DNA from 2 places in the Streptomyces sp. NPDC028305 genome. Region 1 is predicted to be linked to the other one. Evidence: predicted binding sites of a transcription regulator. Region 1 holds the regulator's gene; the other holds the start of a gene.
What was found. Region 1 encodes HspR, which represses chaperone genes until heat shock. Its sites were predicted from a motif close to TTGAGNNNNNNNNNCTCAA; they were not measured.
Positions count from the first base shown of each region.

Region 2: the regulator HspR is predicted to act here: its motif matches at 3,365-3,383, upstream of lon (endopeptidase La).

Region 1 covers NZ_JBVHTN010000006.1:124,155-139,293, forward strand. The annotation lists gene ACZ4WQ_RS25880 (TetR/AcrR family transcriptional regulator) at 1-100, opposite strand, end outside; gene ACZ4WQ_RS25885 (SDR family oxidoreductase) at 208-1,014, shown strand; gene ACZ4WQ_RS25890 (hypothetical protein) at 1,058-1,906, opposite strand; gene ACZ4WQ_RS25895 (DUF397 domain-containing protein) at 2,072-2,269, opposite strand; gene ACZ4WQ_RS25900 (helix-turn-helix domain-containing protein) at 2,281-3,132, opposite strand; gene ACZ4WQ_RS25905 (ATP-binding protein) at 3,320-3,754, shown strand; gene ACZ4WQ_RS25910 (hypothetical protein) at 4,053-4,571, shown strand; gene ACZ4WQ_RS25915 (DUF4097 family beta strand repeat-containing protein) at 4,657-5,502, shown strand; gene ACZ4WQ_RS25920 (ATP-binding cassette domain-containing protein) at 5,565-6,563, shown strand; gene ACZ4WQ_RS25925 (ABC transporter permease) at 6,560-7,351, shown strand; gene ACZ4WQ_RS25930 (heat shock protein transcriptional repressor HspR) at 7,453-7,917, opposite strand; gene dnaJ (molecular chaperone DnaJ) at 7,922-9,103, opposite strand; gene grpE (nucleotide exchange factor GrpE) at 9,140-9,787, opposite strand; gene dnaK (molecular chaperone DnaK) at 9,784-11,652, opposite strand; gene ACZ4WQ_RS25950 ((Fe-S)-binding protein) at 11,954-14,257, shown strand; gene ACZ4WQ_RS25955 (SpoIIE family protein phosphatase) at 14,347-15,139, opposite strand, start outside.
Region 2 covers NZ_JBVHTN010000004.1:628,505-643,643, forward strand. The annotation lists gene purB (adenylosuccinate lyase) at 1-246, opposite strand, end outside; gene guaB (IMP dehydrogenase) at 243-1,406, opposite strand; gene folE (GTP cyclohydrolase I) at 1,461-2,057, opposite strand; gene ACZ4WQ_RS19155 (7-carboxy-7-deazaguanine synthase QueE) at 2,059-2,739, opposite strand; gene ACZ4WQ_RS19160 (6-pyruvoyl trahydropterin synthase family protein) at 2,822-3,187, opposite strand; gene lon (endopeptidase La) at 3,406-5,826, shown strand; gene ACZ4WQ_RS19170 (Uma2 family endonuclease) at 5,990-6,514, shown strand; gene ACZ4WQ_RS19175 (lysozyme) at 6,607-7,446, opposite strand; gene ACZ4WQ_RS19180 (MarR family winged helix-turn-helix transcriptional regulator) at 7,722-8,204, shown strand; gene ACZ4WQ_RS19185 (hypothetical protein) at 8,316-9,089, opposite strand; gene ACZ4WQ_RS19190 (sensor histidine kinase) at 9,448-12,606, shown strand; gene ACZ4WQ_RS19195 (roadblock/LC7 domain-containing protein) at 12,603-13,097, shown strand; gene ACZ4WQ_RS19200 (DUF742 domain-containing protein) at 13,094-13,471, shown strand; gene ACZ4WQ_RS19205 (GTP-binding protein) at 13,452-14,102, shown strand; gene ACZ4WQ_RS19210 (styrene monooxygenase/indole monooxygenase family protein) at 14,116-15,139, shown strand, end outside.

The DNA.
Region 1 (15,139 bases):
CGATCCGGTCGACCCTGGCCCCCGCCAGGCCGTGCTCGGCGAACTCGGCGGCAGCGGCGTCGAAGATCCGCCGTCTGGTGTCCTCCGCGTCATAGGCCATGAGCGAATTAAACCATCCGGTTGACTCCTCTCCACCCAGGCAGCAGTATCGATCCCAGCAATAAAACAACCAGATGGTTTATTCCACCCACCGGAAGGCCCTTTCCCTTGAACACCTCGACTCCCATCCCCGTTCGCTCGCCCCTGACGAGCGCCCTCTCCGGCACCACCGCCGTCCTCATCGGCGGAAGCTCGGGCATCGGGCTGGCCGCGGGCGTCCTGCTGCGTTCGGTCGGCGCCCGCGTCGTACTGATCGGCCGCGACCCCGACCGACTCGGGGCCGCCGTCGCCCGGGTGCGCAGCGCAAGCCCGGCCGAGGACCCCGCCGAGGACCCCGACGACGCCGTGCTGGGCGTGACCGGCGACGGCGGCGACGAGCGGACCCTTGCCGAGGCCTTCGACAGGGCGGGCCACGTCGACCATGTGCTCCTCACCGCGGGCGGCCTCAGCGGCGCCGGCCCCCTGACCGGGCTGTCGGCGGACGACATCCGCACCACCTTCAACTCCCGCCTCTGGCCGGCCTTCGCAGCCGCCCGCGCAGCAGCGACCCGGCTTCCCGCGGGAGGCTCGCTCACATTCAGCTCAGGGATCCTCGTGGTCCGTCCCATGCCCGGAATGACCGCCCCGCTGTCGGTCGGCGGTGCCGTGGAGACCCTCACCAAGGCCCTCGCCGTGGAGCTCGCCCCCGCACGGCTGCGCGTGAACACCGTCCGCTTCGGCCGGATCGACACCCCGCTCCTGCGCTCGCTGCCGGGGCTGGACTCCGACGAAGCGATCGCCGCCGCCGGATCGACCGCTCCCCTCGGCCGCTTCGGCACCGCCGAAGAAGCCGCCGCCTCGGCCCTCTTCCTCATGGCCAACAACTACGTCACCGGCCAGGTCATCACCGTCGACGGCGGCGAAACCCTCACCTGACGACGAGCCTGCCGTTCCGCTACGTCGCCGACGGCTCAGCCCGCTACGAAGCGGTCCGGACACCAGACAGCTGTGCCAAGGCGCCCCGGATGTCGCGAATCATCGCGCCGGGGCGCCGGTACACATCGCTCGCCGTGAACCTCAGAATGCGGCGCACTTCCGCGCACGACATCAGGTCGTTGAAGCGGACCGTGTCCCTCTGGTGCTGGGCCCGGCTGCCGTGCCACCGGTAGCCCTCGATCTCCACCACCAAGCCCTGCCCCCGGAACAGAAAGTCAGGGAAGATCCGCCGCCCTGCCGGGGCGATGAGTGCCACCTGTGACTCCGGGTAGAGCCCCGCGTCGTTCATCCGCAGCCGGGCAACCGTCTCCGCGGGCGACCCGGCCTTCGGGTCCGCCATCGCCAGCCACTCGCGCGCTGCCCTCGTGCCCTGCGGCGGGGTCCCGCTCTCCAGGGCGCGGGCGATCTCCCCGAGCGTGGTGCACGGCTCCCGCCGCCGTCCCGCTCCATCTTGGCCCCGGCGGGGACGCCGGCTCACGGCGGACTCCACAGCCACCAACGCCCAGTCCCGCGGCCCAGCCCGCAACAGATCCGCCATGGTGCGCGCCACGGTCGTGACTCTCAGCCCCCCGGCCACGGTGGTGATCTCATCCGCGCCCAACGGCAGCCGATGCAGCACCCCACCGTGCAACGTGGGTCTACGGCTGCGGGGCCCGGTGAACTCCACGCGCTCCATGCACGTTTCGATGTCGTGCAGTACGGCAGCCGCCGTATGGCTCACCACCAGTTGCGGATGCGCGAGCTGGTTCGCCCACAACAGCGTCACCACGTCCACCGCCCGCCCCGGCTCCGCCCAGACCCCGCGACCGATGCGCGTCCACCCGTCGCTCACCAGGCATCGGTTCAACTGGCTCTGATTCCACCCGCCCGCCAGAGCCTGAGCCGTCAGCACCACGCCGCCCTGGGCGCCGGCCCCGCCTGGGCCTGTGGACAACCCGGTTTGTGGTGAGTATGAGACGGCGACACGCCGTGCCGTCGGCGTGTCGCCGTCTCATACTCACCACAAGTGGTCGAACTCCCCCGCCTTGGCCGCCCGGATGAAGGCCGCGAGCGGGCGCGGGGCGGTGCGTATGGCTGTGCCGGGGGCCTCGCTCTCGCGGAGGTGTATCGCGCCGTTGGCGGCGGCGAGTTCCAGGCAGTTGTTGTCGGGGCCGGTCCCGGAAAAGGAGGACTTTCGCCAGCGGGCTTGATGCATGTCCTGATCCTCTACAGCTCTCGTGCGATGCGGTGAATGAAGTCTCGCGACTTCTCGGGGCTGATCGCCGATGCCTCGACGGTACTGAGGAGAGCGCGGTAGTAGTTGAGTTGCGCCTCCGCGTGCAGGAAGTCGATGCCATGCATGTGGTCAATCTGCACGGTATCGAGTCCCGGAACAGGACCTGCCGCGTACGTCATGGCGTAGCCCATGCCCGCGAACCCCTCCGCCGAGAAGGGCACGATCCGTACGGTGACGTTCGGGAGTTCGGAAGTCTCCAGGATGAAGCCCAGCTGCTCACGAGACGTCTTAGGGTCGCCGACCTTCATCAACAGCGCGGCCTCGTGGATGATCGCCGTGAAGCTGGGCGGATCTTCACACTCAAGCACGGCACGACGTCGCAGACGGAAGTCGATGACCGCCTCAAGGTGGTCCGAGGCGTGGACGGAGCGCGCGTAGGTGAACAGGGCCCGCATATACGGCTCCACTTGGAGCAGCCCCGGAATGTGCACCACCTGCAAGCTTCGCATCCCACGGGAGTGCCACTCCAGAGCAGCGAGATCCAGCGACGTCGAGGCGAGGGTGCCGCGATACTCCTCCCACCAGCCTCGCACCCGCTCCGTCGCCATCGCCGCCAGTGCGTCGGCCAACGCCTCGTCCCCGCAGCGGTATTGGTCGGCGAGTGTGCGCAGCCGTTCCTCGCTGACGCCGAGACGGCCGACCTCCATGTGACTCATCTGCATGGGGCTCACGCCCAGGCGCTTGGCGGCCTCTCGTGCGGTCATCCCGGCCCGCTCCCGCAGCTTCCGCAGCTCGGCGCCCAGCCGCTCCTGACGGGCGGTGGGGTTACTCCTCGGCGGCATGCGCCTACTCCCTGCTACTCAGCAACTGCCGCGCCACCCTGCCATGGACCGCCCCGTTTGAGCGAACGTGGCGTACTACGTTGCGCCGGTGCTACGTAGCACCCTGCGTTGAGTATCACATCACTCACCGAGCGAAACGTCCGGTCGGCCGGAGTTCGCACACCCCGCCGCGCCACAGGAGGCCCTCATGCCCCTCGCCACCCCTGCCGTCGCGCCCTTCGAATACTGCCTGCACATCCCCCACGACCCCCGCGCCGTCCGCGTCGCCCGGGCCTCCCTCCGCACCGCCCTCACCGCGCACGAGCTGCCCGAACTGGTCGATCGGGCCGAGCTGCCGGCCAGCGAGATGCTCACCAACGCGATCGTGCACGCCGGGGGTGAGGCCGACCTGCGGGTGAAGTGGTCCGCCGAGCGGTTGCGCATGACGGTCTGGGACACCAGCGCGACACCCCCCAACCGCCGGGAGATCCACACGGACAGCGAATGCGGGCGGGGGCTACAGCTGCTGGAGTTGCTCGCCGACAGCTGGAATCACTTCCCGCTCACCGGCGAGCTATGGAGCCCCGCATCCAAGGTGGTCTGGTGCGAGATCAGCCGGACGCCGCCCGCAGGCTGGGGCTGAGGCGCCGGGCCCGTCGCCGCCCGCCAGGGGACGGCGACGGCCACGCGGCGGAACTCGACGCGAAAGTCGTCGGCCAGGCCGGAACACCACATGGCACCGCTTGGCGCCATCCGGTGCCACCCGGCGCCACCCGGCGCCATTCCGGGCCCCTCAAAGCACATGCGGGCGCATGGCGCCACCATGACTCAGGCCACCGCTTTCACGTCTCCGCAGCTCAGGGCGGCTTCCCTCGAACCCGAACCCCATAAGACGCCATCAGGGATTGCGGATGGCGCCATAGTGGTGCCATGATGACGTCATGGACCTCACCCCGTATGTCGACACCCTCCGCCGCGAACTCGCGGTGGCCGCCGAAGCCGGCGGGGAGGACGCCCGCGAGCTGGCCGAGCGGCTCACCGCCCCCCTGGAGTCGGCGACCCGGCTGGTCATGCTCAACGTGCTCTCCGCCGCGATGGACGAGATCACTCGCGAACTCGCCCCCGGCTCGGTCGACGTACGGCTGCGCGGGCTGGACCCCGACTTCGTGGTGACACTGCCGCCCGCCGAAAGCGGCGTCCCCGCGGAGCCGACCGCGCCCGCCGAACCACTCAGCCCCCCGCCCCCGGCCGACGGCGACGAGGGCGGCACCGCCCGCGTCAATCTGCGGCTGCCGGCCCACCTCAAGGCCCGCGCCGAGGAGGCCGCGAGCCGCGAGGGCCTGTCGGTCAACTCGTGGCTGGTGCGGGCCGTGTCGGCCGCGGTCGACGGCGGCACCCGGCCGCGTACGACGACGAAGACCCACAGCGTCGGACAGAGCTTCACGGGCTGGGTGCGATAGCCGCGCCGCCCGCCCGCACCACTTCACTCACCCACCGCGTCCCACCAGCAGGGACGCCACCAAGACCCAAGAGGACGGGACAGCCATGCCTTCTTTCGACACTCCCGAAGCGATCTCCGTCACCGCCCACGTGGAGGCCGGCTCGATCCGCTTCACCGCGAGCGACCGCATCGACACCGTCGTCGAGGTGCAGCCCCGCGACCCGAAGAAGGACCGGGACGTGCGCGCCGCCGAGCAGGCCGAGGTCACGTACGCGAGCGGCACCCTGACCGTCAGGACCCCCAAGCACCGCAGTTCGCTTCGCCGCCCCGGCATCGTCGATGTGACGGTCGAACTGCCCACGGGCTCACGCATCGACATGACCGGTGCCTGGGCCCAGGTGCTCGGCGAGGGCCGGCTCGGCGAGGCCCGGGTGAAGACCTCGGCCGGTGACGTCCGCCTCGACACCACCGGGCCGCTGAAGCTGACCGCCTCCCACGGCTCGATCACCGTCGACCGGATCGAGGGCATGGCCGAGATCACCACCAGCACCGGCAGCGTGCGCGTCGGCTTCGTCGACGGCTCCGCCGTCCTGAAGAACTCGCACGGTTCCACGACCGTCGGGGCCGCGAGCGGCGACCTGCGGGTGAGCGGCGCCCACGGCGCCATCGACATCGCGCGCGCCGAGGGCTCGGTCGTCGCCACCACCGCCCACGGCACCCTGCGCGTCGCCGACGTGGCCCGTGGCACCGTCCAGTTGGAGACCTCCTTCGGCTCCATCGAGGTCGGCATCCGCGAGGGCACGGCCGCCTGGGTCGACGCCAGCTCCGGCTCCGGGCACGTGCGCAACACGCTCACCGCCTCCGAGAGCCCGGAGAAGGCCGAGGACACCGTCGAGGTCCGCGCCCGCACCCGGTACGGCAACATCGACGTCCTCCGCGCCAAGGCCTGAGCACCGGCCCCGCCAACTCGCGCACTCCCCCCGTCACTTCTGCCTTCGAATGGGAGGGCCTCATGCCTTCTTCTGTCATGCCCACATCCAGTCGGGGCGATGGTCCGCAGTCGCCGGCCGCCATCTCCACCGTCGGTCTGCGCAAGTCGTACGGCGACAAGACCGTCCTCGACGGCATCGACCTGCACATCCCGGCCGGGTCCGTGTTCGCACTGCTCGGGCCCAACGGCGCCGGCAAGACCACCGCCGTGAAGATCCTGTCCACGCTCATCTCAGCCGACGGCGGACAGGCGCAGGTCGCGGGCCACGACCTCACCACGTCACCGGACGGGGTGCGTGCCGCGATCGGTGTCACCGGGCAGTTCTCCGCCGTCGACGGCCTGATCACCGGCGAGGAGAACATGCTCCTCATGGCAGACCTCCACCACCTCTCCAAGCGCGAGGGACGGCGGGGCGCCGCCGAACTCCTGGAGCGGTTCGACCTGGTCGAGGCCGCGAAGAAGCCCGCCTCCACCTACTCCGGCGGCATGAAACGCCGCCTCGACATCGCCATGACCCTCGTCGGCAACCCACGGATCATCTTCCTCGACGAACCCACCACCGGCCTCGACCCACGCTCCCGCCACAACATGTGGCAGATCATCCGCGAACTCGTCACCGACGGCGTCACCGTCTTCCTCACCACCCAATACCTCGACGAAGCCGACGAACTCGCCAACCGCATCGCCGTCCTCAACAACGGCACCATCGCCGCCGAAGGCACCGCCGAAGAGCTCAAACGCCTCATCCCCGGCGGACACATCCGCCTCCGCTTCACCGACCCCGACGCCTACCAGACCGCCGCCACCACGCTCCGCGAGGCCACCCGCGACGACGAATCCCTCGCCCTCCAGATCCCCAGCGACGGCAGCCAACGCGAACTGCGCTCCATCCTCGACTGGCTCGACACCGCCGGCATCGAAGCCGACGAACTCACCGTCCACACCCCCGACCTCGACGACGTCTTCTTCGCCCTCACCAGCACCACCCAGCCGAACCAGCCCAAGGAGGCTGTCCGATGAGCTCCCTCTCCCTCGCCGTCCGCGACTCGTCGACGATGCTGCGGCGCAACCTCCTGCACGCGCGGCGCTACCCGTCGATGACCCTGAATCTGCTGCTGACGCCGATCATGCTGCTGCTGCTGTTCGTCTACATCTTCGGCGACACCATGAGCGCGGGCATCGGGGGTGGCGGCGCCGACCGCTCCGAGTACCTCAAATATCTCGTCCCCGGGCTCCTGCTGATGACCATCGGCAGCACCACCATCGGCACCGCCGTCTCCGTCTCCATGGACATGACCGAGGGCATCATCGCCCGCTTCCGCACCATGGCCATCCACCGCGGCTCCATACTCATCGGCCACGTCATCGGCAGCGTCCTCCAAGCCATCGCCAGCGTGATCCTCGTCGGCGCCGTCGGCGTGGCCATCGGCTTCCGCTCCACCGACGCCACCGCCCTCGACTGGCTCGCAGCCTTCGGACTCCTCGCACTCTTCGCCCTGGCACTCACCTGGATCGCCGTCGGCATGGGCATGGTCAGCCCCAGCCCGGAAGCCGCCAGCAACAACGCCATGCCACTGATCTTCCTCCCCCTCATCTCCAGCACCTTCGTCCCCATCGACGCCATGCCCGGCTGGTTCCAGCCGATCGCCGAATACCAGCCCTTCACCCCCACCATCGAAACCGTCCGCGGCCTCCTCCTCGGCACCGACATCGGCAACAACTGGTGGATCAGCATCACCTGGTGCCTGGCCCTGACAGCCCTCGGCTACCGCTGGTCCCAGGCCACCTTCAACCGCGACCCGAAGTAGCCGAGGACAACGCCCTCACGCCGACAGAAAGCGGCCCGGTGACCGACGGATCGGTCACCGGGCCACTCGATGGGGTGAGGCCGGCGCGCAACGCGCGGCCGCTACTCCGACCGCTTGGGCTTGGGACGCCACACCACCAGCGCGCTGGTCTGCCGGACCTGGTCGTAGGGGACCAGGTCGCGGCGGTAGGAGGCGTGGACCGCGGCCTCGCGCTGCTGCATCGCCGCGGCCGCGCCCTCGACCGCGGACTGGAGTTCGGCGACGCGCTCCTGGAGGGCGGCGACCTGGTTCTCCAGTTCGATGATGCGCTTGATGCCGGCGAGGTTGATGCCCTCGTCCTGGGAGAGCTGCTGCACCTGGCGGAGCAGCTGGATGTCGCGGGCCGAGTAGCGGCGCCCGCGGCCGGCCGTGCGGTCGGGGGAGACCAGGCCCAGCCGGTCGTACTGGCGCAGGGTCTGGGGGTGCAGCCCGGAGAGCTGAGCGGCGACCGAGATGACGTACACCGGCGACTCGTCGGTCAGCTCGTACGGGTTGCGGCTCCTGCCTCCGAGCCCAGACGTCTCCATGGGGTCACGCTCCCTTCGCGGACTGGAACAGCTCCGCCCGCGGGTCCTCCCCCGCGGTCGCCTCCCGGTACGACTCCAGCGCCTCGCGCGCCTTGTCGCTGAGGTCCTTGGGGACGGTGACCTCGACGGTGACCAGCAGGTCGCCGCGGGTGCCGTCCTTGCGCACCGCGCCCTTGCCGCGGGCGCGCATCGTGCGGCCGTTGGGCGTGCCGGCCGGCAGCTTCAGGGTGACCGGGGGGCCGCCGAGCGTCGGGACCTTGATCTCGCCGCCGAGCGCCGCCTCCGGGAGGGTGACGGGCACGGTGACGGTGAGGTTGTCGCCCTTGCGGCCGAAGACCGGGTGGGGGTCGACATGGACCACCACATACAGATCGCCGGCCGGCCCGCCGGTCTCGCCCGGGGCGCCCTTGCCGCGCAGCCGGATCCGCTGGCCGTCGCTGACGCCCGCGGGGATCCGGACCTGCATGGTGCGGGCGCTGCGGGCACGGCCGCTGCCCTTGCAGGTCTCGCAGGGGTTCTGCGCTATCAGGCCGCGGCCCCGGCAGTCCACGCACGGGTCGGTGAGCGAGAAGCCGCCCCCGCCGCCGCGGCTGACCTGCCCGGTGCCGACGCAGGTCGGGCACACCCGCGGGGTGCCGTTCTTGTCGCCGGTGCCCGAGCACGCCTTGCACGGGGCCTGACTGGACATCCGCAGCGGGACCGTGGCCCCCTCCACTGCCTCGGTGAAGCTCAGCGTCACCTCGGACTCGATGTCCTGGCCGCGGCGCGGCTGGGCACGGGTGGAGGTGCCACGGTTGAAGAGGCCACCGAAGACGTCCCCGAGGCCGCCGCCGAAGCCGCCCGCGCCACCGGCGCCGCCCCCGGGCTGGGCGCCGCCGAAGAGGTCGCCCAGATCGAAGTTGAAGTTGCCGGTGCCGCCCGCGCCCGGCCCGGGGCGGAAGCCGCCGTTGCCGAACAGGGCGCGCGCCTCGTCGTACTCCTTGCGGCGCTTGGGGTCGCCCAGGACGTCGTTCGCCTCGGAGATCTCCTTGAAGCGCTCCTCGGCCTTGGCGTCGCCCTTGTTGGCGTCCGGGTGGAACTCGCGGGCGAGTTTCCGGTACGCCTTCTTGATCTCCGCCTCGGTCGCGTCCTTGGGGACGCCGAGGACTTTGTAGTAGTCCTTCTCGACGAAGTCCTTGGTGCTCATCCTCGACGTCCCTCCTCTCCTGCCACCGCTGTCACGTCAGCCCTCTTCCGGGCCACCGCTCTCCTCGTCCGGCGTCTCGTCCCCCTTGGGCTGGGCGCCCGGCTGGGGCTCGGCGACCGCGACCCGCGCCGGGCGGATCGTACGCTCGCCGATTCGATACCCCGGCTGCAGAATCTGCACGCACGTGGTTTCGGTGACGTCCGGCGCATACGAGTGCATCAGCGCCTCGTGCACCAGCGGGTCGAAGGGCTCGCCCTCCGCGCCGAACTGCTGAAGGCCCATCTTGGACGCGGTCGTCTCCAGCGACTCGGCGACGGACTTGAAGCCGCCGACGAGCTCGCCGTGGTCACGAGCGCGGCCGATGTCGTCGAGCACGGGCAGCAGCTCGGTCAGGAGGTTCGCCACGGCGATCTCCTTGACCGTCACCCGGTCCCGCTCGACCCGGCGTCGATAGTTCTGGTACTCCGCCTGGAGCCGCTGGAGGTCTGCCGTGCGCTCGTTGAGCGCCGTACGGACCTGGTCCAGCTGGGCCTGGATGGCCACCTGCTCGAGGTCCCCTGCCTGGGCCTCCGGGCCCGCCTTGTCGGCGGACCCGGCGGCACCCTTGGCCGCATCGTCAGGGGTCTGTGCGGCCTCGGAGGGGACGTCGGGCTGCTCCTCGAAGCCCGGGGTCTCCTCCGTCACGCGGCACCACCCCGACCCTTGTCGCTCTTCTCGTCGTCCACGATCTCGGCGTCCACGACGTCGTCGTCGGCCTTGGCCTGGCCGTCACCGGCGGCCGCGCCCGCGGCACCGGGCGCGCCCGCGCCGTCCGCCTGGGCGTTGGCGTACAGCGCCTGGCCCAGCTTCTGGCTGACGGCCGCGACCTTCTCGGTGGAGGTGCGGATCTCGGCGGTGTCGTCGCCCTTGAGCTTTTCCTTCAGCTCGCCGAGCGCGGTCTCGACCTCGGTCTTGACGTCGCCGGGGACCTTGTCCTCGTTGTCCTTGAGGAACTTCTCGGTCTGGTAGACCAGCTGCTCGGCCTGGTTGCGGGTCTCGGCGGACTCGCGGCGCTTGTGGTCCTCCTCCGCGTACTGCTCGGCCTCGCGCATCATGCGGTCGATGTCGTCCTTCGGCAGCGCGGAGCCGCCGGTGACGGTCATCTTCTGCTCCTTGCCGGTGCCGAGGTCCTTGGCACCGACGTGCATGATCCCGTTGGCGTCGATGTCGAAGGTGACCTCGATCTGCGGCACGCCGCGCGGGGCCGGCGGCAGGCCGGTCAGCTCGAACATGCCGAGCTTCTTGTTGTACGCCGCGATCTCGCGCTCGCCCTGGTAGACCTGGATCTGCACGGACGGCTGGTTGTCCTCGGCCGTGGTGAAGATCTCCGAGCGCTTGGTCGGAATCGTCGTGTTGCGCTCGATCAGCTTGGTCATGATGCCGCCCTTGGTCTCGATACCGAGGGACAGCGGGGTGACGTCCAGCAGGAGGACGTCCTTGACCTCGCCCTTGAGGACACCGGCCTGGAGCGAGGCGCCGATGGCGACGACCTCGTCCGGGTTGACGCCCTTGTTGGCCTCCTTGCCGCCGGTCAGCTCCTTGACGAGCTCGGCGACGGCCGGCATCCGGGTCGAGCCGCCGACCAGGACCACGTGGTCGATCTCGGAGAGGGCGATGCCCGCGTCCTTGATCACGTTGTGGAAGGGGACCTTGCAGCGCTCGAGCAGGTCGCTGGTCAGCTGCTGGAACTGGGCGCGGGTGAGCTTCTCGTCCAGGTGCAGCGGGCCCTCGGCGGAGGCCGTGATGTAGGGCAGGTTGATCGTGGTCTCGGTGGAGCTGGAGAGCTCGATCTTCGCCTTCTCAGCGGCCTCGCGGAGGCGCTGGAGGGCCATCTTGTCCTTGGACAGGTCGACGCCGTGGCCGTTGTTGAACTGCTTGACCAGGTAGTCGACGACGCGCTGGTCCCAGTCGTCACCACCGAGGTGGTTGTCACCGTTGGTGGCCTTGACCTCCACCACGCCGTCGCCGATCTCCAGCAGCGAGACGTCGAAGGTGCCGCCGCCGAGGTCGAAGACCAGGATGGTCTGGTCGTCCTTCTCCAGCCCGTAGGCGAGGGCGGCAGCGGTAGGCTCGTTGACGATACGCAGAACGTTGAGGCCCGCGATCTCACCGGCCTCCTTGGTGGCCTGGCGCTCGGCGTCGTTGAAGTACGCCGGGACGGTGATGACCGCGTCCGCGACCTTCTCGCCCAGGTAGGCCTCGGCGTCCCGCTTGAGCTTCTGCAGGATGAAGGCGCTCATCTGCTGCGGGTTGAAGTCCTTGTTGTCGATGTTGATCTTCCAGCCGGTGCCCATGTGGCGCTTGACCGACCGGATGGTCCGGTCCACGTTGGTCACCGCCTGGCGCTTGGCGACCTCACCGACCAGGACCTCGCCGTTCTTGGCGAAGGCGACGACGGACGGCGTGGTCCTGGCGCCCTCGGCGTTGGTGATGACGGTGGGCTCACCGCCTTCGAGCACACTGACGACGGAGTTCGTCGTACCCAGGTCGATGCCGACCGCACGAGCCATTTCGCAATCCTCCAGCTACACAGCATTGAGTGGAACAGGCTCAAGAGTGCCCGACCGAATCCGCCGTGTCAACAGACCTGAGCCGGACCGACTCAACTTTTATGCAGCTCTTATTTACAGGACACGGACAAGGCGACGGGAGGGCGCGCGAGGTGGTACCACCGAGCGACACAGATCACCGGCCGGTCGGCTACATGAGCCACCGGCTCCCCGGGTAATCTCGGTCAAGACCAGATAAGTTACTGCTTAGTAATCCACGTACTTCCGCGTACTTCCGCTCTCGCAGGTTCGAGGAGCCCCCATGCAACTCGCCGCGATCATCGTGTCGCTGGTCCTCACCGCGGTCGGCGTTGCCCTGCTCGGCCGCGCCATCGCGCAGTTCGTGCGCTTCTTCAAGCTCGGCACGCCGGTGCCGGCGGGCGCCCGGACCGACAACCCCTACCAGCGCAGTGTGACGCTGGTCCGGGAGTTCCTCGCGCACACCCGGATGAACAAGTGGGGCATCGTCGGCGTCGCCCACTGGTTCGTCGCGATCGGCTTCCTGACCCTGCCGCCGACCATCATCAACGCCTACGGCCAGCTCTTCCAGGCGGACTGGACGCTGCCGGTCCTCGGCGGCTTCCTCCCCTACGAGCTGTACATCGAGTTCATCGGCACCATGACCACGCTCGGCATCGCGACCCTGATCGTGATCCGGCTGCTGAACCTGCCCAGCCGGGCCGGCCGCAAGTCGCGGTTCGCCGGCTCCACGGCCTGGCAGGCGTACTTCGTCGAGTACGTCATCCTCATCATCGGCATCGCGATCATGGTGCTGCGCGGCACGGAGGGCGCGCTGCACCATGTGGACTCCTACGAGCCGGAGTACTTCGCCTCGTATCCGCTGGTGCTGCTCTTCAAGAGCCTCAGCATCGGCGCGGTGCAGAACCTGACCTACCTGTTCGCGATGATCAAGCTCGGCACGACGATGGTCTGGATGATCACGGTCTCCGTGAACATCGACATGAGCATCGCCTGGCACCGCTTCCTCGCCTTCCCCAACATCTGGTTCAAGCGCGAGTCGAGCGGAGAGGTGGCGCTCGGCGCGCTTCAGCCGATGACGTCGGGCGGCAAGCCGATCGACTTCGAGGACCCGGGCGACGACGACGTCTTCGGCGTCTCCCAGATCGAGCACTTCTCCTGGAAGGGCCTGCTCGACTTCTCCACCTGCACCGAGTGCGGCCGCTGCCAGTCGCAGTGCCCCGCCTGGAACACCGGCAAGCCGCTCTCGCCGAAGCTGCTGATCATGTCGCTGCGCGACCACTCGCACGCCAAGGCGCCGTATCTGCTCGCGGGCGGCGGCGCTGTGACATCAGCGGCTGCCGCCGCGGGGCCGGAGGGGGAGGAGAAGGCGTCCGCCGAGGCGTTGAAGGACGTCCCGGCGTCGGCGCTGGCCGAGGCCGAGCGGCCGCTGATCGGCACGCTGGAGGCGAACGGCGTCATCGACCCGGACGTGCTGTGGTCCTGCACCACCTGCGGCGCCTGCGTCGAGCAGTGCCCCGTCGACATCGAACACGTCGACCACATCGTGGACATGCGCCGCTACCAGGTCATGATCGAGTCCAGCTTCCCCTCCGAGGCCGGGACGATGCTCAAGAACCTGGAGAAGAAGGGCAACCCCTGGGGGCTGGCCAAGAAGCAGCGGCTCGCCTGGACGAAGGAAGTCGACTTCGAGGTGCCGGTCGTCGGCAAGGACGTCGAGGACCTCACCGAGGTCGACTACCTCTACTGGGTCGGCTGCGCGGGCGCCCTGGAGGACCGCGCCAAGAAGACCACCAAGGCCTTCGCGGAACTGCTGCACATCGCGGGCGTCAAGTTCGCGATCATGGGCGGCGACGAGTCCTGCACCGGCGACTCGCCCCGCCGTCTGGGCAACGAGTTCCTCTTCCAGCAGCTCGGCCAGCAGAACGTCGAGATGCTGAACATGGCATTCGGCGAGTCCGCCGAAGGTGAAGAGGGGGAGGAAGGCGTCGTCGTCGAGAAGTCCAAGAAGAAGATCGTCGCGACCTGCCCGCACTGCTTCAACACCATCGCGAACGAATACCCGCAGCTCGGCGGCCACTACGAGGTCATCCACCACACCCAGCTGCTCCAGCACCTCGTCGACGAGGGCAAGCTGGTCCCGGTCACCCCGGTCGAGGGGCTCATCACCTACCACGACCCCTGCTACCTGGGCCGCCACAACAAGGTCTACACCCCGCCGCGCGAGATCATCGCCAAGGTGCCGGGGCTCAGGAACGAGGAGATGCACCGCCACAAGGAGCGCGGCTTCTGCTGCGGTGCCGGCGGCGCCCGCATGTGGATGGAAGAGCGCATCGGCAAGCGCATCAACGACGAGCGCGTGGACGAGGCGCTGTCCCTCAACCCGGACATCGTCTCCACCGCCTGCCCGTTCTGCCTCGTCATGCTGACCGACTCCGTCAACGGCAAGAAGAACGAAGGGAAGGCGAAGGAGTCGCTCCAGGTCGTGGACGTGGCGCAGCTGCTGCTCGACTCCGTCAAGACGCCCGCCGAGCCGGAGGACGACGGCGAGACGGCACCCGAGCCCGAGCCGGAGCCGGTGAAGTAGCGCCAACGTCCCCTTCGTCATCCCGACGGGCCTGATCCGGCCGACCGACCGGATCAGGCCCGTCTTCGCGTTCGGCGCGGGGCCGGGGCCTAGTAGCGCCGCTTACCGCGCTGCGGCAGCGTCTGCTCGGTCCAGATGACCTTGCCCTCCGCCGTGTACCTCGTCCCCCACCGGTCGGCGAACCGCGAGACGAGGAACAGCCCGCGCCCGCCCTCGTCCTCCGTCGCCGCGTACCGAAGATGCGGCGAGGTGCTGCTGGTGTCGGACACCTCGCAGATCAGGCTGCGGTCGCACAGCAGCCGCACCCGGATCGGCCCGGTCGCGTAGCGGATCGCGTTGGTGATCAGCTCGCTGAGGATCAGCTCGGTGGTGAACGCCACGTCGCCCAGGTCCCACTCGGCCAGCCGCGCCGCCACCGCGGCGCGCACCGCGGAGACCAGGGCCGGGTCGGACGGCACCTCCCAGTCCGCGATCCGCTCCGGCTCCAGCACCCGCGTACAGGCGACGATCAGCGCGATGTCGTCGCTGGGGGTGTCCGGCAGCATCTCGCCGAGCACCGCCGTGCAGGTCTCCTCCGGCGTCCGCCCGGCGTGGGAGAGGGACGCGCGCAGCAGCTCCAGGCCCTCCTCGATGTCCCGGTCGCGCTTCTCGACCAGGCCGTCGGTGTAGAGGACGAGGTGGCTGCCCTCGGGCAACTGAAGCTCCACCGTCTCGAAGGGCAGCCCGCCCAGGCCGAGCGGCGGCCCGGCCGGCACCTCGGAGAACTCCACCGAGCCGTCCGGGGACACCACCGCGGGCGGCGGATGTCCGGCCCGGGCCATGGTGCAGCGCCGGGACACCGGGTCGTAGATCGCGTACAGACAGGTGGCGCCGGTGATCACG
Region 2 (15,139 bases), on a different contig from region 1:
CACCACGGCGAAGAGTTCATGCCGGCTCATCGCCTCGATCTCCGCGATCCGGTCCAGGTCGCAGACGTGGTCGCGGGCCTGCCGCGCGATGTGCTCCGCCGCCTCGGCCGGGAGCACCCCGTGCCGGCCCTGCGCCTCGGCGAGCGCGCCCTCGACCGTCACGAAGAACTGATAGCGGGCCCGGTCGGTGAAGAGCGCGCGCATCTCGTCGGTGCCGTACCGCCCGCTGTCCAGGGGGGTGGTCATCCAGCGGCCTCCGTGGCGTAGTCCAGGGGGACCTGGTCGGCGCGCTGGAGCGCGTGCGGGCGGCTCTCGGCCATACCGGCCGGGGTGATCCGGATGAACTCGGCCCGCTCGCGCAGCTCGGCCAGGGAGTGCGCGCCGGAGTAGCTCATGCCGGACCGCAGGCCCCCGAGGAAGGGCCGCAGGGTGGCGGCGAGGGAGCCGGTGTACGCGAAGGTCGCCTCGACGCCTTCGGGGGTGTACTCGTCCAGCTCCTCGCGGCTCACCTGCTCCCCGCGCGCCCGCTTGAGGGTCAGCCGCATGCCGAAGGTGACGAACCCCGTGCTGACCTTGGCGCGCCGCCCCTCGTGCTCGACCAGCCTCGCCTCGCTCTCGTCGGCCCCGGCCAGGGCGCTGCCGAGCATCACCGAACGCGCGCCCGCCGCCAGGGCCTTGACCAGGTCGCCGGGTGCCTTGATGCCGCCGTCGGCGATGACCGGGATCCCGCTGCGATCGGCCTCCTCGGCACAGTCGAGGACCGCGGTGAGCTGGGGCACTCCGCTGCCGGCGACGATGCGGGTGGTGCAGATGCCGCCGGGCCCGATGCCGACCTTGACCGCGTCCGCGCCGGCCTCGATCAGATCCCGGGTGCCGGCCGCGGTGGCCACGTTCCCGGCGATCAGGGTGGTGCCCGGGAAGCGGGACCGCAGCTCCTCGACGGATTTGATCACGTAGTCGGCGTGGCCGTGTGCCACGTCGGTGACCAGCACATCCGCGCCGGCCTCGACGAGCAGGGCGGCCCGTCGCAGATAGTCGTCCGTCACCCCGACCGCGGCGGCCACCCGCAGCCGCCCGTCGGCGTCGACCGTCGGACGCGCCGGGTCCTCCGGCCCGCCGGGCCCCGGCGGCGCGGCCGCCTTGACCGCCGCGACCTCGGCGGCCTGGTCCTCGGCGGTCTGCATGCGGTGCACCACGCCGAGGCCGCCGCGGCGCGCCATCGCCTCGGCCATCCGGGCGCCGGTGCACCACGGGGTGTTCGCGGACAGCACCGGGACGCTCAGCTCGATTCCGGCGGCGAGTTCGGTGCCCAGGTGTGTCGCCGAGCGGCTCACCACCGAGGTGTGCCGCGGGACCAGCAGCACATCGTCCAGGCTGAGTCCGGTGCGGATTTCACGCAGAGCCATGTGCACTCCTTGAGCGAGGGGTGGTGGGTGCCTGACGTGCGGGTCCGGTGGTCGTCACCGTCCGTGGAAGATGGCGGCCACGAGCTCCTGGCGGGCCGGCCCGTGATCCTGGAAGATCCCGTTGAACACCGAGGACGTCATGAGCGCCGGGGTGCGGATGCCGCGCATGCTCATGCACAGGTGCTCGCCCCGGGCCACCACCGCGACATCGGAGGATCCGGTCACCGCGGTGATCTCCTCGGCGATGTCCCGGACCAGCCGCTCCTGCACCTGGAGCCGGTGCGCGTGGCGGTGGGCGATCCGGGCGAACTTCGACAGGCCCAGCACATCGCCCTCGGGCCGGTACGCGATGGTGACGGCGCAGGAGAACGGCAGCAGGTGGTGCTCGCACAGCGACCACAGGTTGATGTCGGAGACCATGACGATCTGCCCCTGGTTGCGCAGCGGGAACAGGGTGCCGACCTCGCCCGGGTCGTAGTTGCTGAACTCCCGCCACCAGCGGGCGAACCGGGCCGGGGTCTCCTTCAGGCCCTCCCGGTCCGGGTTCTCGCCGATTTCGAGGAGGAGCCGGCGCGCCACGTCCTCCAACGGGTCCGGCATCCGGTCGCGGTCCTCCGCCGCCCCGTTCACCTCCACCGCTCCACTGCTCATGTCACACACCCCTCCTGTCACCCCATACGGCGACATGCAGTCTGGTCGTCAGATTCCAGCCACGGGCGACCACGTCGTCGCCGAGGGCCGCGATGTGCCGGTCGACCTCGTGTGGCGTCTGGCCCTCCGGCATGATCCACACCGGGGTGGTGCCGTACCGGTCGACGATGGACGCCACCTCGTCGAGGTCGTCCCGCGTCCGGCAGACGAACTTGAACGCGGTCCCGGGCACGGCCGCCAGCGCGGCCAGGGCCTCCGGCACGAGCCGGCGCTCCTCCTCGTCGCCGGAGTGCGCCAGCTTGGGCGAGATGTTGAAGCGCACGCCGAGGCCGGCCAGCTCGGGCAGCGGTACGACGGTGCCGTTGCTCTCGATCTCCACGCGATGGCCGGTGTCGATGAGCGCCCGCAGCAGCGGCAGCAGCCGGGCCTGCTGGCTGAGCGGTTCCCCGCCGGAGACGACGATCATGGGGACCTCGTACGCCCGCAGCCGCTCCAGCACCTCGCGCCAGGCCATCGGGTGCAGCTCGTCGCGGGGGCGGTAGGCCACCCCGGAGTCGCCGACACCGGTCCAGTCCCAGGTGTACGGGGTGTCGCACCAGCGGCACGCCAGGTTGCAGCCGCCCAGCCGCAGAAAGGCGCAGCGCTGCCCCGCCGAGGGTCCCTCTCCCTGTACGGCGCTCAGGTGGGGCCGAAGATCTCGTTCACGACGAGTTTCGGTTCCACAGCGGCATCACCTCCTCCGCTCGCGCCCGCGGCCGCCCGCGTCACGGCCGGTACTCCGCCCATGTCTTGGGCGTCTCGCTGACGCGTACGGAGCTCAGCTCCGGGAACCGCGGCAGCCAGCGCTCGTACAGCCACCGCGCGAGGTTCTCCGCCGAGGGATTGCGATCGGTGAGCAGATCGTTGAGGTGACGGTGGTCCACGTCATCGTCCAGCCACCGGCTGAACGCGGACAGGTCGCCGTAGTCCCGGACGAAGCCGGTCGGGTCCAGGCCGTCCGGCCCCGCGGCGAGCTCGAGTGCGACGACGTAGTTGTGGCCGTGCAGCCGGCCGCACGGATGCCCCTCGGCCAGCCCGTCCAGCCGATGACTGGCGGAGAAGTGGAATTCCTTGCTGATCCTGAATGCCATCTCGGACCTCCTGCGCACATCGTGGCGACGAGCGCGGGGGCGACACATCACGGCGCGCACCGTGGGGCGGCCGAAGGGGACACCGAGAAGCGGCGGTGAGGGTTCCGAAATATCCGGCTGCCGGGCTGATCGCTCAGAGCGAACAACGGGCCGGGAACATCGGCGGGCCTCCAGGCATTGAGTCTGCATAGCTCAACTTGCCTGCCGAAGGGGAGATCATGGCTTCGATGTCCACACCGCTCACTCTGCCCGTGCTGCCCCTCGACGACGAGGTGGTACTGCCCGGCATGGTGGTGCCGCTGGACCTGTCCGACAGTGAGGTACGAGCCGCGGTGGAGGCCGCCCAGGCCGCCGCCCGATCAAGCGGCAGCGGCGGCGGCAAGCCGCGTGTGCTGCTGGTGCCGCGCGTCGACGGGACATACGCGGGCATCGGCACGCTCGGCACGATCGAGCAGGTGGGCCGGCTCTCCGACGGCGACCCGGGCGCGCTGATCCGCGGTGTGCGCCGGGTGCGGATAGGGGCGGGGACCACCGGCCCCGGCGCCGCGCTGTGGGTGGAGGGCACCCAGGTCGAGGAGATCGTTCCGGATCCGTTGCCCGGCTCCGTCACCGAGCTGATGAAGGAGTACAAGGCCCTGGCCGCCAGCTGGCTGCGCAAGCGCGGCGCCTGGCAGGTCGTGGACCGGGTGCAGCAGATCGACGACGTCGGCCAGCTGGCCGACAACTCCGGCTACTCGCCGTTCCTGTCCGTCCAGCAGCGCGTGGAGCTGCTGGAGACGGCCGACCCGGTGGCGCGGCTGAAGCTGGCCCTGGGCTGGCTGAGCGACCACCTCGCCGAGCAGGACGTCGCCGAGTCGATCGCCAAGGACGTCCAGGAGGGCGTCGACAAGCAGCAGCGCGAGTTCCTGCTGCGGCGGCAGCTGGAGGCGGTCCGCAAGGAGCTGGCCGAGCTCAACGGCGACCCGGAGGACGAGTCCGGGGACTACCGGGCCCGGGTGGAGGCGGCCGACCTTCCCGAGAAGGTGCGGGAGGCCGCGCTCAAGGAGGTCGACAAGCTGGAGCGGTCCTCCGACCAGAGCCCCGAGGGCAGCTGGATCCGCACCTGGCTGGACACCGTCCTGGAGCTGCCCTGGAACGAGCGCACCGAGGACGCGTACGACATCACCGGCGCCAAGGCCGTGCTCGACGCCGACCACGCGGGCCTGGAGGACGTCAAGGAGCGGATCACCGAATACCTGGCGGTGCGCAAGCGCCGCGCCGACCGGGGACTTGGCGTGGTCGGCGGCCGGCGGGGCGGCGCGGTGCTGGCCCTGGTGGGCCCGCCCGGCGTCGGCAAGACCTCGCTCGGCGAGTCGGTCGCCCGCGCGATGGGGCGCAAGTTCGTGCGCGTCGCGCTCGGCGGCGTCCGCGACGAGGCGGAGATCCGCGGCCACCGGCGTACGTACGTCGGCGCGCTGCCCGGCCGGATCGTACGCGCCATCAAGGAGGCGGGCTCGATGAACCCGGTCGTCCTCCTCGACGAGATCGACAAGGTCGGCTCCGACTACCGCGGCGACCCCGCCGCGGCCCTGCTCGAGGTCCTGGACCCGGCGCAGAACCACACCTTCCGCGACCACTACCTGGAGGTCGAGCTCGACCTGAGCGACGTGGTCTTCCTCGCGACGGCCAACGTCCTGGAGGCCATCCCCGAGGCGCTGCTCGACCGCATGGAGCTGGTGCGCCTGGACGGCTACACCGAGGACGAGAAGGTCACCATCGCCCGCGACCACCTGCTGCCGCGGCAGCTGGAGCGGGCCGGCCTGGAGCCGGGCGAGGTGACCCTGGCCGAGGACGCGCTGCGCAGGCTGGCCGCCGAGTACACCCGCGAGGCGGGCGTACGCACCCTGGAGCGGTCCATCGCGCGGCTGCTCCGCAAGGTGGCGGCCCAGCACGAGCTGGGCGAGCGGAAGCTGCCCTTCACGATCGACGCCGACGAGCTGCGGCCGCTGATCGGCCGCCCGCACCACACCCCCGAGTCCGCCCAGGACCCGGCCGAGCGGCGCACCGCCGTGCCGGGCGTGGCGACCGGGCTCGCGGTCACCGGCGCGGGCGGGGACGTGCTGTTCGTCGAGGCGTCGCTGGCCGACCCGGAGACGGGCGGCGCGGGGCTGACCCTCACCGGCCAGCTGGGCGACGTGATGAAGGAGTCCGCGCAGATCGCGCTCTCGTTCCTCCGCTCGCACGGCGCGGAGCTGGAGCTTCCGGTCGGTGATCTGAAGGAGCGCGGCGTCCACCTGCACGTCCCGGCGGGCGCGGTGCCCAAGGACGGCCCGAGCGCGGGCATCACCATGACCACGGCCCTGGCCTCGCTGCTCTCCGGCCGCCAGGTGCGCCCGGACGTGGCGATGACCGGCGAGGTCTCGCTGACCGGGCGGGTGCTGCCCATCGGCGGCGTCAAGCAGAAGCTGCTGGCGGCGCACCGGGCCGGGGTGACCACCGTGATCATCCCGAAGCGCAACGAGCCCGACCTGGACGACGTCCCCGCCGAGGTCCTGGCGGGGCTCGACGTCCACCCGGTCTCGGACGTCCGCCACGTCCTGGAACTGGCCCTCACCCCGGCGGCCACCCCGGCCGCCCCGGAGGTCCCGGTGGCGGCGTGACGGACGCCACCGGTACGCCGGCCCGGGGCTCCCGTTCGCACGGGAGTTCCGGGCCGCGCGTGTCGTGAGGGCCGTCGTATCGTTGTACCAACCGGTCGCACGCATTCGAGTTGCGGCGGGGAGGAGCGGCACGGTGATCGTCAGCGAGTTCACCTTGGACAGGATGTTCGAGGCGCTTGAGAAGATGCCGGTCCCCGAGGGATTCAAGGTGGAGATTGTCGACGGGAACATCTTCACGTGGCCCCAGCGGGAGACCCATTGGGAAATCACCATCGGCATCATCGACCAGCTGTGGACGCGATACCCGCACAAGCGGCTGATGTCCGATGTGCGGATCGACTACCCCGGCTATCTCAACGGCTTCGCCACCGACGTGACGCTGCTTGCCGAGAGCGCCGGCAAGGACTCCAGCGGCAACTGGCGCTACCAGGATGTGGAGTTCGTGGCCGAGGTGATCTCGAAGCGTACGGGCATGAATGACTACGGCTCGAAGAAGGCGACCTATGCCACCGCCGGAGTCCCCGTCTATCTGATCGCCGACCCGTATGTCGGCCGGTGCCGACTGTTCACCCAGCCCAAGGACGGCGAATACCAAACCGAAGTGACCGTCCCCTTCGGCAGCGAGCTGGACCTGACCGACACCGTCGTCGGTCTGACGCTCAAGACCGACGAATTCCCCCGGGACTGAAACGGACTGAAAGCCCGTCGCCCCCCAGCGCACGGACAGCCGGGTCCGTGCGCCGGAGGGCGGAAGCGCCGAGGGTGGGGCCGCGGGGGGCGTCAGCCGTTGGCGAGGGCCTGGAGGCGGTCCAGGGCGCCGTTGAACTGGTTGTGGTCGCCGACCGTCGCGCCCGACGAGGTGTACTGCCAGATGGTGTGGAAGCCCCAGCCCGCCGGGAGTTCACCGACGGAGGAGCCGTAGCGCGGGATCCACAGCGGGTTGATGCTGCCGAAGGCGCTGGAGTTGCCCGTGCAGCTCTTCCACCAGCTGGTCGAGGTGTAGATCACCGGGTCGCGGCCGGTCAGGGACTTGTAGGTGTTGGTGAAGTCCTTGATCCAGGTGACCATCGCGCTGGCGCTCTTGCCGTAGCAGGTGGCGCCGTACGGGTTGTACTCCATGTCGAGCGCGCCGGGGAGCGTCTTGCCGTCCTTGGACCAGCCACCGCCGTTGCTGACGAAGTACCTGGCCTGCGCCGCGCCGGTGGAGTTGTCCGGCAGGGCGAAGTGGTACGAACCGCGGATCATGCCGACGTTGAATGACCCGTTGTACTGCTGCGCGAAGTACGGGTTGGTGTAGCTGGTGCCCTCCGTCGCCTTGACGTAGGCGAAGCGGACTCCGCTGTTCCAGAGGGTCGACCAGGCGACATTGCCCTGGTGGCTGCTGACGTCAACGCCTTCGACGGAGGCGAGGAGCCCCGGCGGTTCCTCGCCGCTCGTGGAACCGCCTTCGTGCTTGAGTATCTGGGAGCCCGCCCAGTGGTCCTCTGGGTTGGGTTTCTTCCCGCTGTCCGCGGCCGTGGCCGTACCGGAGAGCGTGAAGCTCGTCGCGAGGAGCGCGGCGAGAATGCCGAACAGCGCGGTGAGGGTGCGCCGGGTCGTGCCAGGTCTGTACTTGGGCATGGCGTGCCTCCGAAGGCCTCGTGTGGGGAGAGGTGCACGTGTCTGTCATTGGTGTGGCCATGTCACTCTGACGCTACGGGCGTAGACGCTACGGGCGTAGATACGCGGCGCGGAAGGGGGTCGGGTTGCTGCCGTTGGTCTAATCCTGCGAAATACTGGCGGAGCTGCGGCGACGACCGCGCTTGGAAGAAACTTTCAGGCCATGAAAATCCGGAGAGGGCTCTGACGTGCATAATAACGGGGCATTGCCCCCCGAGGGGGGTGAGGGACGCACCATGGGTGGAATTGGTGTAGACCATGCATTCCTGGCTCTGGAGCGCGAATTGGCGGTTTTCCTTCGCCGAGCCCGCGCCTCTTCGGGTGAATTGGCCCGGGAAGTCCACCCGGAGCTGGAATCCGCCGCGTACGGACTCCTGATGCGGCTGGAAGACGCCGGAGAACAGCGGGCCACGGATCTCGCGGCCTACTTCGGCGTGGGCAAGGCGACGATGAGCCGCCAATTGCGCGCCTTGGAGGATCTCGGGCTGGTGGCACGAGCTCCCGACCCCGCGGACGGGCGGGCCTTCCTGGTTCAGTTGACGGATGAGGGGCGGGCCCGGTTCCGTCGGGTGCGCGGCGCCCGGCGCACGCGGTACGCGCGCCGCCTCGCGGCGTGGGAGCGCAGCGAGGTGGCCGAACTCGCCCGGCTGCTGCACCGGCTGAACTCCGTACAGCTCACCGACGAGCCCGGCCAGGGCGCACGTCCGCCACAGGAGTAGGGCTCTCATGTACGTCAGGATCGGCGAGGTCCGCCGATCCGGCGACGTGGGTGTGGCGACGGGAGTACGCCGGGCCGCGCGCGGCCCGGCGCACGGGGGTGTCGGATGCCCCTAGAGCTCGGCGAAGACGATCGCCGCGTCGTCGTGGGTCTTGCCGCGCGGGAAGCCCGTCCGCTCCGGGTCGGCGCCCTCCGCCGCCCGTACCCGGTCGATCAGCGACTGCGGGCCCTCCTTGCGCAGCAGGGCGATCCACTCGGCCCAGTCGCCCTCGCGGAACACCTCCACCCATCGCGCCGCCCCGTCGGTGAGCGCCGCCAGCGCGCGCGTCCCCGCGCGCGGGCGGGTGCCGGTCACGGCCCTGCGGGCGACCGCGGGGTCGGCGGCGGCGGTGAAGAAGCCGCCCTCGACATTGCGCAGCGGGGCCAGCGGCCGCCGGCCCGCGGCGCGGAGCCGGTCGATCCGGTCGTCGAGCACGGGAGTCACCGTGCCGTCCGTCCCCTCGATGAGCAACGCGGAGTCGGAGAGCACCAGATGCTCGATCCGCTCCGTGTCCCACCGCACCGCGACGACCGTCGCCTGCGGCGTTCTAACGTGAGAAAGGTCACATTCGGGACCGTGGGCCGCGGCCGTCCGCTCGATCGCGCGTGAGAGGCAGTCCGTCAGCGGCATATCGCGTCGCGAACCGGACAGTTCGAGCAGCGCCCCGCCCAGCCGCGCGGTGAACCAGGGCACGCCGTGGACGCATCCGTCGTCGTCCTCGGGGGGCGTCACCCCGTCCAGTACCACCAGCGCGCCACCCTGCCCGGACGCCGGCAACGCTACCGACGCGTAGTCCTCGTTGGGGATGTGGGGATCACCGGGGGCGGTGGCGAGTTCGATGCGCATTCGGCCAGTCTGCCGGATCGGGTCCGTCGCCCCCGGCCGGATAGGTGGCGGAGTCGTTTGCCGGATTGGTCGCGATTGACGGTTCCCGGGATGTGTGGGGGAGCATCCTGTCAGGAGGTCAGGTGATTTCCAACCCGTGAAAGGTTGAAGGAGGGTATGGCCCGCGACCGAAGTTTGGTGGTCAACTACGCAATGCGGTTCACTCGTTCAGGGTGGCTGGAACGGATGATCCGATCCATCCCAAGCCCTCCTGAAAGGGTCGGAACCCCTACCAGAGGTGGGGGAGCGAGCACAATTGTTGAACCGTCGTCACCTCTGGAACCACAGTGGGTCGGGCGAGAAAAGATTGTGAGCACCGGTGCGGAAGAAGCGGCTTCGGGGCAGCAACCATGAGCAGGGCGGCGAGCCACGCCGGCAGGAGGCGTCGCCGCAGCGCAGCACCGCACGCGTCCGTAACCGGCTCGCCGTGTCCGTCGCCATCGTCTCCCTCGCCGTCCTCGGGGCCGGGGCCCCGGCCGTGCTCGGCGCGCTCGACGACACCACCGACGCCCAGAAGCTGGTCGACCTCGCCGAGACCAACCGCGGCGCGGTGACCCTCTCCCACGCCCTCGCCGACGAGCGCGACGCCATGACCGAGTACGTCGCGGCCGGGCGCAACTCCGCCTCCGGCGCCGGGGTCTCCGAGAGCCAGCGGGCCCGGGTGGACCGGCAGGTCAAGGAGGTGGGCCCGAGCACCCCCGCCGAGGTGCGGCGGCTGCTGGACGCGCTGCCCAAGGTCCGGCAGCAGGCGCTGACCGGCAACGGCTCGGCGCTGGACGTGTACGAGAGCTACACCGAGACCATCCAGGCCCTCGGCGGCCTCGCCGACACCCTGGCCCGCAGGCTGGAGGCCGGCGCCGACGACGGCTCCGCGGCCGCGCTGGCCCCCCTCGGCCGCGCCACGGAAGAGGCCTCCGCCACCCGCGGGCTGCTGCTCGGCGCGCTGGCCGCGGGCGGCAGCCAGCCCAAGCTCACCTCGGCGGCCCAGCGCACCAATGTGAGCGAGCAGTCCGCGCTCTCCGACTTCAACCAGCTCGCCCCGTCCTCCGTCCGCGACCGCTTCGCCCGCACGGTCAACGGCACCGAGGTCACCGCGGCCGAGCGCTATATCGCCCGCCTCACCGACCAGCCCCAGCTCTCCGACACCGACCGGTTCCTCAGCGACGAGCGCGTCGAGTCCAGCCTGTCCGCCCGTATCGACCGGATGCGCGGCGTGGAGTCCTCGCTGGCCACCGCCGAGATCGAACATCTGGAGAAGCTGCGCGACGACGAGGTCACCGACCTCGAGGTGGGCATCGGCCTCCTCGGCGCCTGTCTGCTGCTGGCCATCGGCGCCAGCGTCCAGGCCGCCCGCTCGATGACCCGGCCGCTGGCCGCGCTGCGGCTCGGCGCGCGGCGGGTGGCCGCCGACCCGGTGGCCGAGGAGCCGATCGCCTTCAAGGGCCGCGACGACGAGTTCGCGGAGGCCGTGCGGGCCGTCAACCAGATGCACCAGGCCGCGGTGCGCGAGCACGAGCGCGCCCTGAAGCTGGATGCCGAGCGGACCCGCCTGATCGAGGAGCGGCGGAAGCTCGCCGACGAGCGGTCCGAGCTGCGCCGCGAGCGGGACGCGGTCGCCACCCGCCTCGAGGGGCTGCGGGCCCGCGTCCACGGCAGCTTCGTCAGCCTGGCGCTGCGCACCCTCGGCCTGATCGAGCGCCAGCTGACCATCATCGAGCAGATGGAGGAGCGGGAGCAGGACCCGGACCGGCTCCAGACCCTCTTCCAGCTCGACCACCTGGCCACCGGAATGCGCCGCTACGGCGAGAACCTGCTGGTCATCGCGGGCTCCGAGAACAAGGCCGCGCACCCGGGGCCGGTGCCCCTGCTGGATGTGCTGCGCGCCTCGATCAGCGAGGTCGAGCGCTACGACCGGGTGCAGATCCAGTCCCTGCCGCAGCACGCCCAGGTCGCCGGCTACGCCGCGGACAGCATCAGCCACCTGGTCGCCGAGCTGCTGGAGAACGCGACCACGTTCTCGCCGCCCGACACCATGGTGCAGATCGCCGGCTGGCTGCTGGAGAGCGGCGAGGTCATGCTCTCCGTCCAGGACGAGGGCATCGGCATGACGCCCGAGCGCTTCGTCGAGCTGAACGGCCGGCTGGCCGACCCGGTGCCCGAGTACTGCCAGGGCCCGCAGCCCGAGGACCCGCTGGGGCTCGGCCTGTACGTGGTGACCCGGCTGGCCGCGCGCCACGGCGTACGGGTGCAGCTGCGCGAGCAGAAGCCGGGCGGGGTCGCGGCCGTCGTGGTCCTGCCGACCAAGATCCTGCCCGCCGGTCCGCCCGGCGCCGGGCTGCCGCCCGCCGTGCCCGCCGGCTCGTCGTACGGCGGCGCCTCGCTGCCGTCCTTCCCGGGCTCGGTGGCCGAGGCCAACTCCAACACCCTTCCGGGGCAGGTCCGCCCGGCCCTCACCGCCTCGGGGACCTCCGCGGCCGACCTGGAGTCGCCGCGGACGCTGTCGCACCGGCGCGGTGGGCGCCTGGGGCTGCCGCGCCCGGGCGCCGCCACGGAAGGCGCCGACGGCCCGGCTCGTACGGCGGCGACCCCCACCGGTACGCCGTCCGGCGGGCCGGCCCAGGACCCGCGGCCCGGGACGGCGGACCCCGCCGCGGCGGCCGCCCCCGGCCTCGAGTTCGCCCAGGAGCCGACCCCGCCGCGCGGCCACCCGATGCCGTCCGACGGTGGGACGCTGCCCATGCTGCCGCGGCGCGCCGCGAAGCAGGACCCCGACCCGCTGGTGGAGGCCGCCGAGCGGACCATCCAGCTCTCCGGGCGCCGGGGCGAGACGGTCCCCGACCCGCGTCGGCCGGCCCAGCGCGGCGGCGGTGACACGATCGGCGGCCACGGCATGCGCCCGGTCGGCGCCGACGCCTGGGGCCCGATCGCCGACGCGCCGATCGCCGACGGCCCGGCCGCCGGCGTACCGGCTCCGGCCGGGCCCGCGGACGCGACGCGGTCGGTCACCGGGCCGTCTCTGATCGAGCGCGCCGAGCACACCCGGCCCGGGGTTGAGCCCTCGGCGACCGCCGCGACCGGCCAGGACGCGGCCCACCAGCCCGGGTTGCCCCAGCGCCGTGCGGCGGCGGACGCCCCGGACGGGGCCGGGACCGCGCTGTCCGGGGTGCCCGGGCAGCGGGCCCCGGAACAGGCGGCGGCGCGCGAACGGGGCCTGCCCGAACGGCGCCTCACGGACAAGGGACTTCCCAAGCGCACCCCGAGGAACGTGGCCCTGCCGGAACCGGATCCGCAGGAGCGCACGGGCGCGGTGAACGCCGAGGAACTTCGGCGCAGGCTCGGCGGTTTCCAGAAGGGCGCGCGCGAAGGACGCCGCGACGCCGAGGCCGAGTTCGCGGGTCGTGGCCCGGCGGGGGAGCGGCAGCGGGGACAATCGGGGGCGCAGGACGAGGGTGGCACGGTTGAGGAGGCACGCAGGTGAATGCGCCCAGTAGCACATATGGGTTGAGTTCTGAGGCCCGTAATCTGCATTGGCTGCTGTCGAATCTGGTCGAGGAGGTGCCCGGCGTCCGTTCGGTCGCCGTCGTCTCCTCCGACGGGCTGATGCTGCTGTCCTCGGACGCGCGGCACGCCGCGGCGGCCGTGGAAGCCGCGGACCCGACGGCCCAGGACGGCCCGAAGGGGTCGAGCGCCGACCTGGCGACCATCGTCTCCGGCCTCGGCAGCCTGACGCTGGGCGCGGCCAAGCTGATGGACGGCGGGCTGGTCAAGCAGACGATGATCGCGATGGACCAGGGCAGCCTGTTCGTCATGTCGATCAGCGACGGCTCGCTGCTGGGCGTGCACGCCACGCCGGACTGCGACATGACGGTGGTCGCGTACCACATGGCGCTGTTCGTCGGCCGGGCCGGGCATGTGCTCACCCCCGAGCTCCGGACCGAGTTGCGCCGGTCCCTGGAGTCCGCGCAGTGACGTCCGCGTCCCACAAGGCCGCCCGCGTACGCCCGTACTCGCTCACCGGCGGCCGGACCCGCTCCGGCCATGTGCTGCTGGTCGAGACCTTCGTGGCCACGCTGGAGACCCCGGACGGGGCGGTCGAGCCCGCGCTCAGCGGGCCGGCCTCCCGGATGGTGCCGGAGATCCGCGCCATCATCGACCTCTGCCGCCGGATGCGCTCGGTCGCGGAGGTCTCCGCGCTGCTCAAGATTCCGCTCGGTGTGGTGCGCGTGCTCCTCAGCGATCTCGCGGACCAGGGAAAGATCCGCGTGTACGGGACCGGGCGGAGCCCCGGACAGCCGGAACGCGCGTTGCTCGAAAGGGTGCTCAGTGGACTTCGCAGACTCTGAGACGATGACGGTGGCACCGGTGCGGGTGCCGAACATACCCGGGGCCGACGAGGCGCTCCAGGGGTGGCAGACGGACCGTTCGCGGGCCCCTATCGCCACCAAGATCGTCGTCGCGGGGGGTTTCGGCGTCGGCAAGACGACGTTCGTCGGTGCGGTTTCGGAGATCACACCGCTTCAGACCGAGGCGCTGATGACGCGGGCCAGCGAGGACGTGGACGACCTCGCCGCGACCCCGCAGAAGCTGACCACGACGGTCGCGATGGACTTCGGCCGGATCACGCTCGACTCCGACCTGGTGCTGTATCTGTTCGGCACCCCGGGCCAGCAGCGGTTCTGGTTCATGTGGGACGACCTGATGCGCGGCGCGATCGGCGCGGTGGTGATGGTCGACACCCGGCGGCTGGAGGACAGCTTCCCGGCGCTCGACTACTTCGAGAGCTGCGGGCTGCCGTACGTCATCGCGGTCAACCACTTCCACGGGACGCCGGAGTACGAGCCGGAGGACGTGCGGGACGCCCTCTCCGTACCGGCCAAGGTGCCCGTGGTGAGCATGGACGCCCGCAACCGCATTTCGGTGGCCGACACTCTGCTCGCCCTGGTGAGGTTCGCCGTGGACGTCTCGCCCGAGTGACACGGGCCCGGCCATGCGCAGGATCCTGATCGTCGGGGCCGGTCAGTCCGGGCTCCAGCTCGCCCTGGGGCTCCAGGCCCTGGGGTACGACGTCACCTTGATGTCCAATCGCACGGCCGACGAGATCCGCGGCGGCCGGGTGATGTCCACCCAGTGCATGTTCCACACCGCGCTCCAGCACGAGCGCGATCTGGAGATCAACTTCTGGGAGGAGCAGGCCCCGCGCATCCAGGGTCTCGGCGTCTCGGTCGCCGGTCCCGTCACCCCGCTGGGGCATCCGCGCCTGGTCGACTGGCTGGGCGAGCTGGACGGCTACGCCCAGTCCGTCGACCAGCGGCTGAAGATGGCCGGCTGGATGGATGCCTTCGAGCGGCGTGGCGGCCGGCTGGTCATCCACGGCGCCGCCGTCTCCGACCTGGACTTCCTGGCGGCGCGGTACGACCTGATGCTGGTCGCCGCGGGCAAGGGCGAACTCGGCGCCCTCTTCGGCCGGGACGCCGCCCGCTCCCCGTACACCACCCCGCAGCGCGCCCTCGCCGTCGCCTATGTCCACAACCTCGCCCCCCGGCTCGAACACCCCGAGCTCGAAGCGGTGCGCTGCAATCTGGTGCCCGATGTGGGCGAGCTGTACGTCATGCCCGCCCTCACCAACTCCGGGCGCGCCGACATCCTGTTCTGGGAGGCCATCCCCGGCGGCCCGGCCGATGTCTTCGGCGGCGTCACCGACCCCTCCGAACACCTGGCCCTCACCCTCGAGCTCATGGAGTGGTTCACGCCCTGGGAGTACGGGCGGGCCACCAGGGTCGAGCTGACGGACGCCGGCGGCACGCTGTCCGGGCGCTACGCCCCGACCGTCCGCGACCCCATCGGCTGGCTGCCGGGCGGCGGTCTGGTCCTCGGGGTGGCCGATGTCGTGGTCACCAACGACCCGCTCACCGGGCAGGGGTCCAACTCCGCGGCCAAGTGCGCCACCTCGTATCTGGAGAGCATCGTCGAGCACGGCGACCGGCCCTTCGACGAGGCGTGGATGCGGCGGA